DNA from 3 places in the Peribacillus sp. QJM3NY_7 genome. Region 1 is predicted to be linked to each of the others. Evidence: predicted binding sites of a transcription regulator. Region 1 holds the regulator's gene; each other region holds the start of a gene.
What was found. The regulator Rex, encoded in region 1, represses fermentation and respiration genes when NADH is low (regulators of the CRP and FNR family bind a similar motif). The targets are predictions, from matches to a motif close to TTGTGAAATATTTCACAA.
Positions count from the first base shown of each region.

Region 1 (4,178 bases):
TCCGATAGCCAGGTCCTGGAGGTGGAGTACTTCATTTCCGCTTTGCCTTTCAATCTGGAAAGAAAAATTCGCGGATTTTTCATCACCTTGCGGCTTGTCCAGTACATCCATCTTTTCGAGCTGTTTACGTCTGCTTTGTGCTCTTTTCGTTGTGGAAGCCCTCGTGATATTACGTTGGACAAAATCGCGAAACTTTTCGATTTCCCCTTGCTGTTTCTCGAACAGTTTCATGTCCCGCTCATAATCTTCCGCTTTTCCCTCTAGGTAAGAACTATAATTACCATGGTATTTTTTCATGTTATTCCGGGAAATTTCATATACCAGGTTTACTACTTTATCTAAAAAATAGCGGTCATGGGAAACAATGAGGACAGCTCCCTGGTAGCCTTGTAAATATTGTTCAAGCCAAGAGAGGGTTTCGATATCCAAATGGTTCGTCGGCTCATCCAGAATCAATATATCCGGTTTCCTTAAAAGCAGCTTACCTAAGGCAAGCCTTGTTTTTTGACCGCCGCTTAAAGTGGAAATTGGGGTAGAATAGTCAAAGTCGGCAAACTGAAGACCATGCAATACGGAACGGATATCCGCTTCATATTGATAACCGCCTTTCTCTTTGAATGCCACCATCAAAGTGTCGTATTCATTCAGCACTTTTTGGTAAACCGTTTCGTTTTCAAAGATGTCAGGTCTGGCCATATCAGCCTCAAGGCGACGCAGTTCCTTTTCCTGCTCTATAAGGTCAGTGAATACAGTAAGCATTTCATCCCAAATGGTCAATGCGGATTCCAATCCAGTATCCTGGGCCATATAGCCGATGGTGACGCCTTTTGGTTTGATTATTTCACCGCCATCATGGGAAAGCTGCCCGGCAATGATTTTTAGCAGAGTGGATTTGCCGGCGCCATTTCGGCCGACAAGGGCAATTCGATCTTTATTTTGAACTTCGAGCTTCATATTTGATAAAATAAGTTCAGCTCCATAATATTTCGATAGTTGATTGATTTGTAATAAAATCATAGATTTCACCTCAATTGATTACTGTTAGTTTAACGTATTTTAGTTATTATCGGCAACAGCTTGGTTCCAAGCTGAAAGAAAAGCTGTTACATAAAGTGGAATAATAGTGTATGATTTAGGAGGGGTTACTTAAATGGGAGACTTAACGCATTTTAATGAACAGGGCAGGGCCAAAATGGTCGATGTGAGTGCTAAGCCTGAAACAACCCGGACGGCAGTGGCTCAGTCGAGCATTTTATTGAATGATGAAATATATGAATTGGTCACGAACCATAAAATGAAAAAAGGTGATGTACTGGCTGTTGCACAAGTTGCAGGAATCATGGCCAGCAAAAATACATCCAATATAATTCCGATGTGCCATCCCATTGCTCTGCAAGGGGTCAATATAGCCTTTGATTGGGAAAAAGAAGAACAAGGATATAGGCTTAGGATTGAAACGGAAGCTAAGACAAAAGGGAGTACAGGTGTGGAAATGGAAGCGTTAACAGCTGCATCCGTGACTGCCTTGACTGTTTATGACATGTGTAAGGCCATTGATAAGGGAATGGTGATCGGGCCTACATTCTTAGTGGAGAAAACAGGCGGAGTGTCTAGTAGCGATTATAAAAGGCAAGTAAAACGAACAGATAGAGATTAAGTTGAAAAGCATGTGTGAAGGCGGGGAAGAACAATGAACCATGACCCAAAGATACCGCAGGCAACAGCCAAAAGGTTGCCATTGTATTATCGATTTTTAAAGAACTTACATTCCTCAGGCAAACAAAGAGTTTCCTCGGCTGAGCTAAGTGAAGCCGTAAAAGTGGATTCTGCTACCATTCGCCGTGATTTTTCCTACTTTGGCGCGCTTGGGAAAAAAGGCTACGGTTACAATGTCAATTATTTATTATCCTTCTTCAGAAAAACACTTGATCAAGATGAATTGACCAAAGTCGCTTTAATCGGAGTGGGAAATTTAGGAACCGCTTTTTTAAATTACAATTTCATGAAAAATAATAATACAAAAATTGAAATGGCTTTCGAAGTATCTGAAGAAAAGGTCGGCAAGCGAATAGCTGATGTGCCCATCTACCATATGGATCAAATCGATACACTATTGCAGGAAAATAATATTACTGCAGCGATATTGACAGTGCCTGCACAGGTAGCCCAGACGATAACCGATCGTCTAGTCAAAGCTGACATAAAAGGAATATTGAATTTCACACCTGCACGGCTGACCGTGCCGCCATCCATAAGGGTCCACCACATTGACCTGGCCGTGGAACTTCAGTCGCTCATCTACTTCCTGAAACATTATCCGGTAGTGGAAGAAGCGGCTTTGGAGGAATGAAAAAACGCTGCATTTATGCAGCGTTTTTTTATTTTTTCTTATTTTTTTGTGCGGCTTTAATCTTAAAGTGCAGCATGATCATGCGTAATCCCGATCCAAAATCAAGAGTTGCAATAAGGACAAGTATGTAGGCAAAGAGTCCCCATCCAGAAGAATTGACGGTTTGAATTGCGATAGCGGTAAAAAGAGCCCCTAAGCCTGCATAAATGATGCCCATGAATAATGGTGATTGACGTTTCATAATAAACCTCCGATGAAGGCCTGTGCAGTATCTAGCATCTTCTCAATATCCTCCCGATATACCACTTGAAGGATGATAACAAGCGTGTTCATCGCAATATGAGCGCTCATGGAAACGAGAATGCGGCCTGTTTTCGCATAAAGGAAAGCAAAAGTGAAGCCCATTGCCGTATATAAAAGAAGATGTTCAAATTCACCATGCGCCAAGCCGAAAATAACTGAGCTGATTAAAGCTGAAATAAAGAAGTTAAAGCGTTTATGAAGTGATCCGAAAATAATTTTACGGAAAATTAATTCTTCCAATATAGGTCCAATTACTGAAGTGACGAAAATGACCATGGGGACTTTGTAAATGAGTGAAATGAGTTGCTGCGTATTTTCAGATTCAGACTCCACCCCAAGCATTTGTTCAATGCTTCCGGCAATGCTCTGCGCAAAAAGAGCCATGAACACTCCTGCAATTGCCCATAATATGGACATGGATACGGAAGTTTGGTTTCTCGTGTCCAGCTTTTCCCTCATATCTTTTCTCATTAAAAAAAGAATCAAGAATAAAGCAGCGAGAAAACTGAAAACTATCCAGTATGCTGCAGATTTCACTTCGAGTTCATCAGCCGGCATTCCGGTATAAGACCCGATCAGCATGAAAATGGGTACCCCGACAATACTGGATAATTGCATGGCAATATAAGTGATGATGACGAACCAATATTCTTTTTTCAAAAATGAAAACTCCTTTTATAGTCACCCATCCGCTTGGAACGTTACTAACATGGGGACAATCTATAAACGCATACTACAAAATGGTATCAAAAATTGGGGCAGAACACCACTTAAAGGTACCCCTAACATGACATTTCAATGACTAAGTTTAGGAAATCATTATGCTAAAGTAGTTTACCCGTAATTTATCAGAAATTAATAAAAAATTTTCAATAAGATACTTGCAAAAAAGGCTCGGTTTATTTAATATTATAAATGTGTTAGCACTCGATGATGATGAGTGCTAATAATCATGAAACAAATTATCAAGAGAATATGAGGAGGTTGTTTCACTTGTTAAAACCATTAGGTGATCGCGTTATTATTGAACTAGTTCAAACTGAAGAAAAAACTGCAAGCGGTATTGTTCTTCCTGATACTGCTAAAGAAAAGCCACAAGAAGGTAAGGTAGTAGCAGTTGGTACTGGCCGTGTCCTTGAAAATGGCGAACGTGTTGCTTTAGAGGTTGCCCAAGGCGATCTAATTATCTTCTCAAAATATGCAGGTACTGAAGTTAAATACGAAGACACTGAATACTTAATTTTACGTGAAAGCAACATTCTAGCTGTAATCGGCTAATTATACATCATACTTAACTGAACGAAAATTTTCTTAAATTTTAGGGAGGTACTTATAAATGGCTAAAGAAATTAAATTTAGTGAAGAAGCTCGCCGCTCCATGCTTCGCGGTGTGGACGCACTTGCAGATGCAGTTAAAGTAACGCTTGGACCAAAAGGTCGTAACGTGGTTCTTGAGAAAAAATTCGGTTCGCCGCTTATCACAAATGACGGTGTGACGATCGCTAAAGAAATCGAATTGGAAGAT
Region 1 is NZ_CM149663.1:304,020-308,197, forward strand. It holds gene AC0VX1_RS01635 (ABC-F family ATP-binding cassette domain-containing protein) at 1-1,017, opposite strand, end outside; gene moaC (cyclic pyranopterin monophosphate synthase MoaC) at 1,151-1,657, shown strand; gene AC0VX1_RS01645 (redox-sensing transcriptional repressor Rex) at 1,691-2,350, shown strand; gene AC0VX1_RS01650 (YdiK family protein) at 2,379-2,591, opposite strand; gene AC0VX1_RS01655 (CPBP family intramembrane glutamic endopeptidase) at 2,588-3,313, opposite strand; gene groES (co-chaperone GroES) at 3,647-3,931, shown strand; gene groL (chaperonin GroEL) at 3,990-4,178, shown strand, end outside.

Region 2 (4,178 bases), 250 kb from region 1:
GGTGAATCATACAAGCAAAGATACCGATCGTTGCAATGATTGCAATGATCCACATGCTGAATACCAATGCAAAGCCCCAAACGAAGAAGATACAGCTCATGATAAACGGCACGCCACTGTTATTTGGCATATGAATCTTTTCTACTTTACCGCCAAATAATTTAAAGCCTTTTTTCTTTGCATCCCAGAATGCTTCTGTAGAAGCAACTGTTGGCACAATTGCAAAGTTATATTCAGGGATTGGTGTATGTGTAGCCCACTCTAGAGAACGTGCATCCCATGGATCGTTTGAGATATTTCTTGATGCATAACGAGTACTCCAATAGATATTGTACACAATAAGTGCAAAACCTATTGCTAAACCAATCGCTCCAACGAAAGAGAGCATATTCAATGGACCATATCCTGTTGATTCAGAGTACGTATACATACGACGTGCCTGCCCATCTAAACCAGTGATGAACATCGGGAAGAATGTTACATTAAAGCCGACTATAATGAACCAGAACGACCATTTTCCAATTTTTTCGCTCAACATGAAACCAAACATTTTTGGCCACCAGTACGTGAAACCGGCAAGTACGGCAAATACAGTACCAGGGATTAAAACGTAATGGAAGTGAGCTACTAAGAACATTGTATTATGGTATTGGTAGTCAGCACTTGCCATGGCAAGCATAACCCCTGTTACCCCACCGAGCGTGAAAATCGGAATGAAAGCTAAAGAGTATAGCATTGGAACGGTAAACACGATTTTACCTTTCCAAAGTGTGAACAACCAGTTGAAGATCTTAACACCAGTCGGCACGGCAATTGCCATCGTGGTAATCGAGAAGATTCCATTAACCATTGCACCGTGGCCCATTGTATAGAAATGGTGAGCCCATACAATGAAAGATAGTGTAGAAATAGCTACCATGGAGATAACCATCGAATTATACCCGTACAGGTTACGACGTGCAAATGTCGATATGATTTCACTGTAAATACCGAAAGCTGGAAGAATAACTATATAAACTTCAGGATGTCCCCAAACCCAGAACAAGTTTGCCCAAAGCATATCGCTACCGCCATTGGCCATCGTAAAGAATTGAGTTCCGAATAGACGATCCATTGTCATCAACGCAAGTGCCACTGTCAATACAGGGAAAGCGAAAACGATAATGAAGTTTGTAATCAAGATAGACCATGTGAACATTGGCATTTTCATTAAGTTCAGGCCAGGTGCTCTCATTTTCAAGATGGTCACGATAAAGTTGATACCAGTCATTAATGTACCAATACCTGCGATCTGAAGTGAAATCGCGTAATAGTTCGAACCGACTGATTCACTGAAATCGTTACTTGCCAGCGGGAAGTAAGATGTCCAACCTGCATCAGGAGAACCACCGACTACGAAAGAAATGTTAAATAGCATTGCCCCCATGAAGAATAACCAGAAGCTTACTGCGTTCAGACGTGGGAATGCTACGTCACGCGCTCCAATTTGTAATGGTGTAACAATGTTCATTAACCCAATGATAAATGGCATAGCCATGAACAGGATCATGACGACCCCGTGTGTTGTAAATACCTCATTATAATGCTGTCCATCCAAAAGACCGTTATCTGGAATAGCCGTTTGAGCACGCATCATAAGAGCATCGACGCCACCGCGGAAAAGCATAAGCAGTGCTGCCAAGATGTACATGATACCAATACGTTTATGGTCAACAGTTGTTAACCACTCACGCCATAAGTAACCCCATTTTTTAAAATAGGTAATTCCGGCAACAACCGCAATCATGGTTAAACCAATGGCAACCATGGATGCATAAATCGCAGGACTTGGATGAGGTACGGCAAATCGATCAAAGTAATCCATACTTTTGTGACTCCTTTCAGGAAAATATTCCTTATCTTGTAAACCTAGTTGTTTTATCGAACGAAATTAATTCTTAGTGATTCATGTTGCTGTGTTCTGAATGTTCCTCGTGTGAATCCTTGGAATCATGTTCTTCAGTATCAGAAGATCCGTGGTCATGACCAGCATTTTCCCCTTCAGGAGCTGGTGAAAACTCTAAGTGAGTTCCAGTGTATGTGGATTGTCCCACATGACCAGGTTTTAATAATTCATTGAATTTTTCCTCAGTAATCGGTTTAGCAGTAGCTTTAATTTCATCTACCCACTTATCGTAATCTTTTGCTGACAATGCATTAACGTTGAACGTTTGCTGAGCAAAACCTGAACCACTGAAGTTTGAATTTCGACCCATATACTCACCTGGTACATCAGCTGCTAAGTGCAACGTATTAACCATGTCCGACATCGCGTATTTTTGTCCTCCAAGTTGCGGAATCCAGAAACTTGAGATTGGACCGAATGAGTAAAGTTTAAATTCGATTGGTCGGTTAGTCGGTATAAACAGATAGTTGACCGTTTCGATATCTTCTTCCGGATAACTAAAATGCCACTTCCAGTTGGAAGATGAAGCGTAAATAACTAAAGGTTCTTGATCTCCGTATCCTTTAGGTGTTGCCTCAACTTCATTTGTTGTTTTAACAGTAACAACGGATAGGAAAGCGACGATTATAATTGGGATCGCAACCCAAATTATTTCAAGAACCTTACTTCCTTCAATATGAGGCGGTTCATAATCATCACGTTGTTTGGAAGCACGATATTTCATTATCATGAAGATATACAGTACCATAACGACAAGGACGACAAAGGCCATTGTCCATATCGAAATCATAATAACATCTGCTTGTGTTGCAGCTACTGGCCCTTTAGGGTCCAAGACCATTAATGGGTTATCGCAACCGGTTAGCACAGTGGCAATAGTAAAAAGTATAGTTAATAGAGCCCATTTTATTTTCATAGTACTACCCCTTTCTTACATAATAAAATTCCAATTGGTAATTATTCGGACAAAGTGTTACCATGTTCACAAACCCCGACATACCAATATTAATCCCAAGTCTAAAAAAAGACAATACAAAGTGACATCTGTCACATAAAGTTCAATAAAGAGCAGTAAGAAGATGGTAAATGAACGGAAATGTTCGAAAATCTTCAGCAAATGAAATATAATAATTGTTTAATAACATACCTATGGAATTCACTTATCATTCCAGGATTGCATATATTACCGGTCCACTATCCATTTATTATTACTCTAATATAATGAAATGAAAATTTCACATTATATTCTCCGTGTTTATTGCCTCAACCTCCCTCAAGAATATGAATGATATTACCTATCCTGTCAAGTAGGTATTTATCGTTGGAAAACATGATTTAAAACGGATTTTTTACACTCGGCCAGGGAAGTTGGTAAATGGTAGCCGCATTGGATATGATGTTGAATCCATGCTTCCAAACTCTATTGATCCAACACTGGTCAATATTATATGTATATAAGGAAACAACGAGTGGGTAAATTGGGCTCTTTCTCCTTGCAATACTTATTGCCCTTTCAGTATTCCTAACGAGCCGTTTACCAGTAGTCATAATTCATGGGTCGGCCAAACTTGTTGCAACTAGTGATGTTTATCGGTCAGCAGGACAGGTCTGAATTACAGAAAAGGACATTTGGTTGTTCATTAAACTTCGCCTTTGTAACCCACACTTCCTCATTGAATGAAACTTCAAGTAAAAATGCAAAAAAAACCACGAGAAAAGGACTTTTAAAAAATGTCCTTTTCTCGTGGATATAGTTCAAAGTTTAAAGTTAGAACTTCCTGCGTTCGGGCAGTTCGGTTTGGATATCCGAGCACATCGTGTGTATTCCATTAAATGAAAGGGTTGGTCATATTTTTGATACATAACGAGTGCAGTATATTGTATTGAATTAAAAAGTAGCCAACTGATAATTAATCCAAGTCCTCCACATAATGAAAGCGCATTCAATCATTCGGATCACTTTGACTCAAATTCTTTAGACAGGCGTTCATCCATGTTAGTAAATCTGATGATAGAATGCTCATTATGCTATATTCCTCGTTTTAGTTACTGAATTCTGTACTTCTTTTTGTTTGAGTGTTAGCCTTTGATTTCATTTTTATGATTTTAGTTGTTTCCGGTACAATTCTTTCACCTTTATGTGTTTTCATTACCATTTCTTCTGTCAGGACAAAAAATATACCAACTAGAAAAATTGCAGCTGCGCTTAGTGTGATGGCGATTCCAACGGAGG
Region 2 is NZ_CM149663.1:553,565-557,742, reverse strand. It holds gene qoxB (cytochrome aa3 quinol oxidase subunit I) at 1-1,864, opposite strand, end outside; gene qoxA (cytochrome aa3 quinol oxidase subunit II) at 1,938-2,861, opposite strand; gene AC0VX1_RS02710 (hypothetical protein) at 3,988-4,178, opposite strand, start outside.
Region 2: a site for Rex is predicted at 2,981-2,998, ahead of qoxA (cytochrome aa3 quinol oxidase subunit II). Genes of this name have one in related genera too.

Region 3 (4,178 bases), 1.3 Mb from region 1:
CCCGTTACAGGCAGACCTGTCAGGAATTCAACGCCGCGTGCTTCCAAGCTTGTCATGGCACGTTCGATTAAGTGATCAGGCAGGACCGGAAGGATTTTTGGACCAGCTTCCACAAGCTTGATTTTCAAGTCCTTGAAGTCCACTCCGAACTTTTTGGCGATTTTAGGGAAATGATCCACGATTTCACCAATTAACTCAACGCCCGTCAATCCGCCGCCGCCAATCACAATGGTTGCGTCCGCTTCATTATTCGTTTGAGAATATTCGCGGATGCGATCTTCGATATGTTTGTAAATCTTGTTAGCATCATTAACGGATTTCAAGACCATGCTGTTTTCCTCAAGTCCCGGAATGCCGAAGAATCCTGTTTGGCTTCCTAAAGCAACAACCAGGGCATCATAAGATAATGTGGAACCATTGGCAAGTTTCACTTCTTTATTATCGACCGAGAATGACTCCACTTTGGAAATGACAAGGTCGATATCTTTTCCTTTGAATAGCTTTTCCAAAGGAATGGAAACGGCTTGTTCAGAAATGGATCCGCCTGCAAGACGGTGCAATTCGGTGATGATTTGGTGCGTTGGAAATTGGTTCACCACTGTAACCTGCACTTCATCCTTTTTGTAATATTCACGTACGGATAAGGCAGATAGTAATCCTGCATAACCTGCACCTAAGATGACGATTTGTTTTGACATAGTTAATCCCCCGTCCTTACTGATTGAAAGTTATCAAATTATTTTTGGTTTTTACGTTCTGCAGAGACTTCAAGAAATGCTTGGGCGAAACGGAAAAGCTTTTGTGCTTCCGGATCTTTCATCATCCTTAACAAACCAAAAAGACCGATTACATCATTATTCGCTTCTGCACGATCCTTAGCCTCGATGGCATTAGCAGCAAGCCCTTTCACTGAATGGACCACAGGTGTCGCGATCTCCGAAATGGCGCTGACCGTATCATTTTTCAACACATCATCAGTCGCAACCGATTGAGCGAAATCATAAGACTTTGTTAAAATATTCACTAACTCAGTTAGGTTTGGTAACTGCTCGACTAAAGTGTTCAATGATTCCTGAACCTCAGGCTTTAATAATTGGTCCAGTACATCTAATTGTTTTTGGCGGGCATTAAGTTGTTCAGTTTGTGATTGGGTAATCGTTTCTGACATATCCAATTCTCCTTTGCAATAAGCATTTTGTTGATGTAATTAGAAAAACTTGTAAAATATTACACAATGTGAGACGAGAAAAAATACTAACAAAAATGTAATAAAAGCTAAACTATAGTATATCCCTTTAGTGGCTTGAAAACAGCTGATTTTTTAAAAAAGATTCATAAAATCATCTTTTCCTGCTTATTTGAAGTACAGATATTAATGAAAGTTACCTGTTTTTACCTAAAGTGTAGGGTAAGAGGGTGTCTGCCATCGACGCCTGTCATACATATTTCCATCTTGATTTGCCATCCTAAATGATGGAGGTGAAAATATGTGACGGATTCAGAATCTAAACTTACAGAAGAGAATAATGATAAGAAGCTTCATAAAATGGTTGGCAGTATGGAATATACGAAAGCGCAACTAATGGAAGGTATGAATGGAATTTCTGAAGTTTACCTCAAAAACAGCGAGGAAGGCACATCGGAAACACCTGATAAATAATATTGTTGTAAGCATACTTAAATGGCAGGAACAACAGGCTTGAGGAAAACATACAAAGCGTGGAAGATAAATTCGCCAATGGCGAGCTGGATAGTCTCGATGTCATTCGCCGGTATGGTGTCATCATCGATTATGCAACGAATAAAGCCTTGGCGGAATCAACAAAACAGTTCCGTGCATCCATGAAAACCCGTTCATTGGCTTATTGGAAATAACGTGAAACAGGTTCCGAATTCACTCGGAACCCCAGACTGCAGATCAACTCGAAACGAGTTTGCCTGCAGTTTTTTTTTGAAAAAAAGATCCAGTTGGATTTCAGAAATCCGCTCCCTTTCCGCCGACTGTCTGCCAAGCCTCTCACCGCAAGCGGCTGCGGGGTCTCGGCTAGCCAGTTATTCGGCAGGAGTGTCGCAAATTTTTTCAATCTTTTAAGGGTTTCATCCGTATAAATATAGTAAAAAACATAACCAAAGGTTTCTTTTAAAATCATGGTTTGGAATTAGACCATTCCGTACCTCTTTTTGCCGCTACTTTCACGATCCGTTGTACTTCATAATTGCTTTGATATCTTCCATGTTTCAAGTTTTCATCCTTCATTTTAAAAAGACTGTAGGAGAAAGAGTTCGGAAAACGCATTTAAATAATGTTCCTGAACCAACTGACCTAAAGTAACACCTTCGACTCCAAGTTTTGTAACAAAGTTGATTGGAGAGGAAGGTACGAGACCCCGCAGGCTCAAGCCGAGAAGGCTCCCCGATCGCCCGCGGATAAGCGAGTGCTTGGAACGGAAATCAACATCCCATTCGTGACATTCTTAATGGAAACCCATCAATTCCTTCACATGTTCACAATTATCTTGTGAAGTGAGCATTTCCAAGAGTGTAAAGGCAACATCGAAAGCTGTGGATGGATTGAAGGATGTAATGATATTGTCCGTGACGACAATCGGTTCGTTCACGACAATCGCCCCAAAATCTTTTAGCTGCCCCTGTCTCTTACTGGTTGGGTGGTTGTATGTTGTGGCTTTTCTTCCATTCAATATCCCGCTTTTTCCTAGTGGGAGGGAACCTACACAAATGGTTGCGATGATTTTGTTCTTATTATGAAAATGTTTGATCACATCAAGAAACCTCTGATCATAGGCATCCTCATAAAAACCGGCTTCTTCAAAGCCTCCTGGAATGGCCAGAGCATCGTAATCATCAAGGTTCACTTGATCGAGGGTCAGTTCGGGCTGCACGATGAAATTCCAGGTGCATTTCAATCGTTCGTGAAGTCCAACCGTAACCAGGTCAGTGGTGCCATCACCCTCTAATTTATTCCACCCCAATACATCTGTAAACACACTTGCTTCAACCGCTTCGAATCCATTGGATAGCAGCATCAATACTTTTTTCATAACAGTTCCCCCTTATTTATATTTGAATTAATTATATAAAAAGCAAATTCCTTTATACATGCAATTAATTACGTATTCATCTCATTTCTTTTTATTTTATAATGTATTTGAAAGAATTCTGTTAATAATAAAAAGTGGGGGCGATTGAGTTGGATCGAACGGATAAAAGAATACTTTCCTTGCTGGAGAATAATGGGCGCATGTCCATGAAAGAACTGGCGCAAGAAGTGTCCTTAACGGCACCAGCAACGAAAGAACGTGTGAATAAATTAGAGGAAAGCGGAGTGATAAAGGGGTATAAAACGGAAATATCACTTGAAAAACTTGATAGGAGCATTACGGCATTCATATTATTCGAAACGGAAAGATGCAAAGATTTTTATCAATTTAGCTTGAGCCACCCGGAAGTATTGGAATGCCACCGGTTAGCCGGTCAATACAGTTATCTTATCAAAATAAGTACATATTCGATGGAAACGCTGGAAGACTTCGTCGATGAAGCCATTAAATATGGGAAATCTTCCACACATCTGATCTTTTCTTCCGCATCGAAAAATGTTTTTTCAGGAGATGAAATCTAACGGCTTTAACCCTTTTACTTTCCATCTTTTTAATAGGCTGTTTTCGCATACTTTGTTGTTATTTACCAAGTAGTGCGGTGTGGTTGATTTCCCCTTCAGATGCTCGTTTTCCTTGGTGCGGGCGGTGAGCCTCCTCGGCTTAAACGCCTGTGGGGTCTCACCTGTCCCGCTGCTCCCGCAGGAGTCTCGCACTTCCGCTCCAATCAACCTTAAATAGTTTCATTTTAAAAACATCAATCTTTACGAAAAGAGCCTTTTAATATATGAGCGATTAGCAGGAAAAAACTCCACACATATAGAAAGTAAATAGTAACAAAAATCACAGTTGGATGTTCAAAAAGGGAGTGGAGAAGAGTGGGTTTTGTTTATGATGAAGATAAAATAATGGAATTCCTTTTGCAGAATAAAAGTGAGTTTGAAGAATATCTTTTATCAGCAGCGGTCAATGTCAGGGATAAAATCGAAGAAATCCTTCTGATTGGAAATGTCGACCTTTTGAATAATGCACATAAGCTCGTCCGTTATATAGTGGAGCAGA
Region 3 is NZ_CM149663.1:4,533,777-4,537,954, reverse strand. It holds gene AC0VX1_RS21765 (NAD(P)/FAD-dependent oxidoreductase) at 1-698, opposite strand, end outside; gene AC0VX1_RS21760 (DUF1641 domain-containing protein) at 737-1,168, opposite strand; gene AC0VX1_RS21755 (hypothetical protein) at 1,490-1,660, shown strand; gene AC0VX1_RS21750 (hypothetical protein) at 1,720-1,875, shown strand; gene AC0VX1_RS21745 (DJ-1/PfpI family protein) at 2,475-3,059, opposite strand; gene AC0VX1_RS21740 (Lrp/AsnC family transcriptional regulator) at 3,209-3,640, shown strand; gene AC0VX1_RS21735 (STAS domain-containing protein) at 3,995-4,178, shown strand, end outside.
Region 3: a site for Rex is predicted at 1,218-1,235, ahead of AC0VX1_RS21760 (DUF1641 domain-containing protein). Genes of this name have one in related genera too.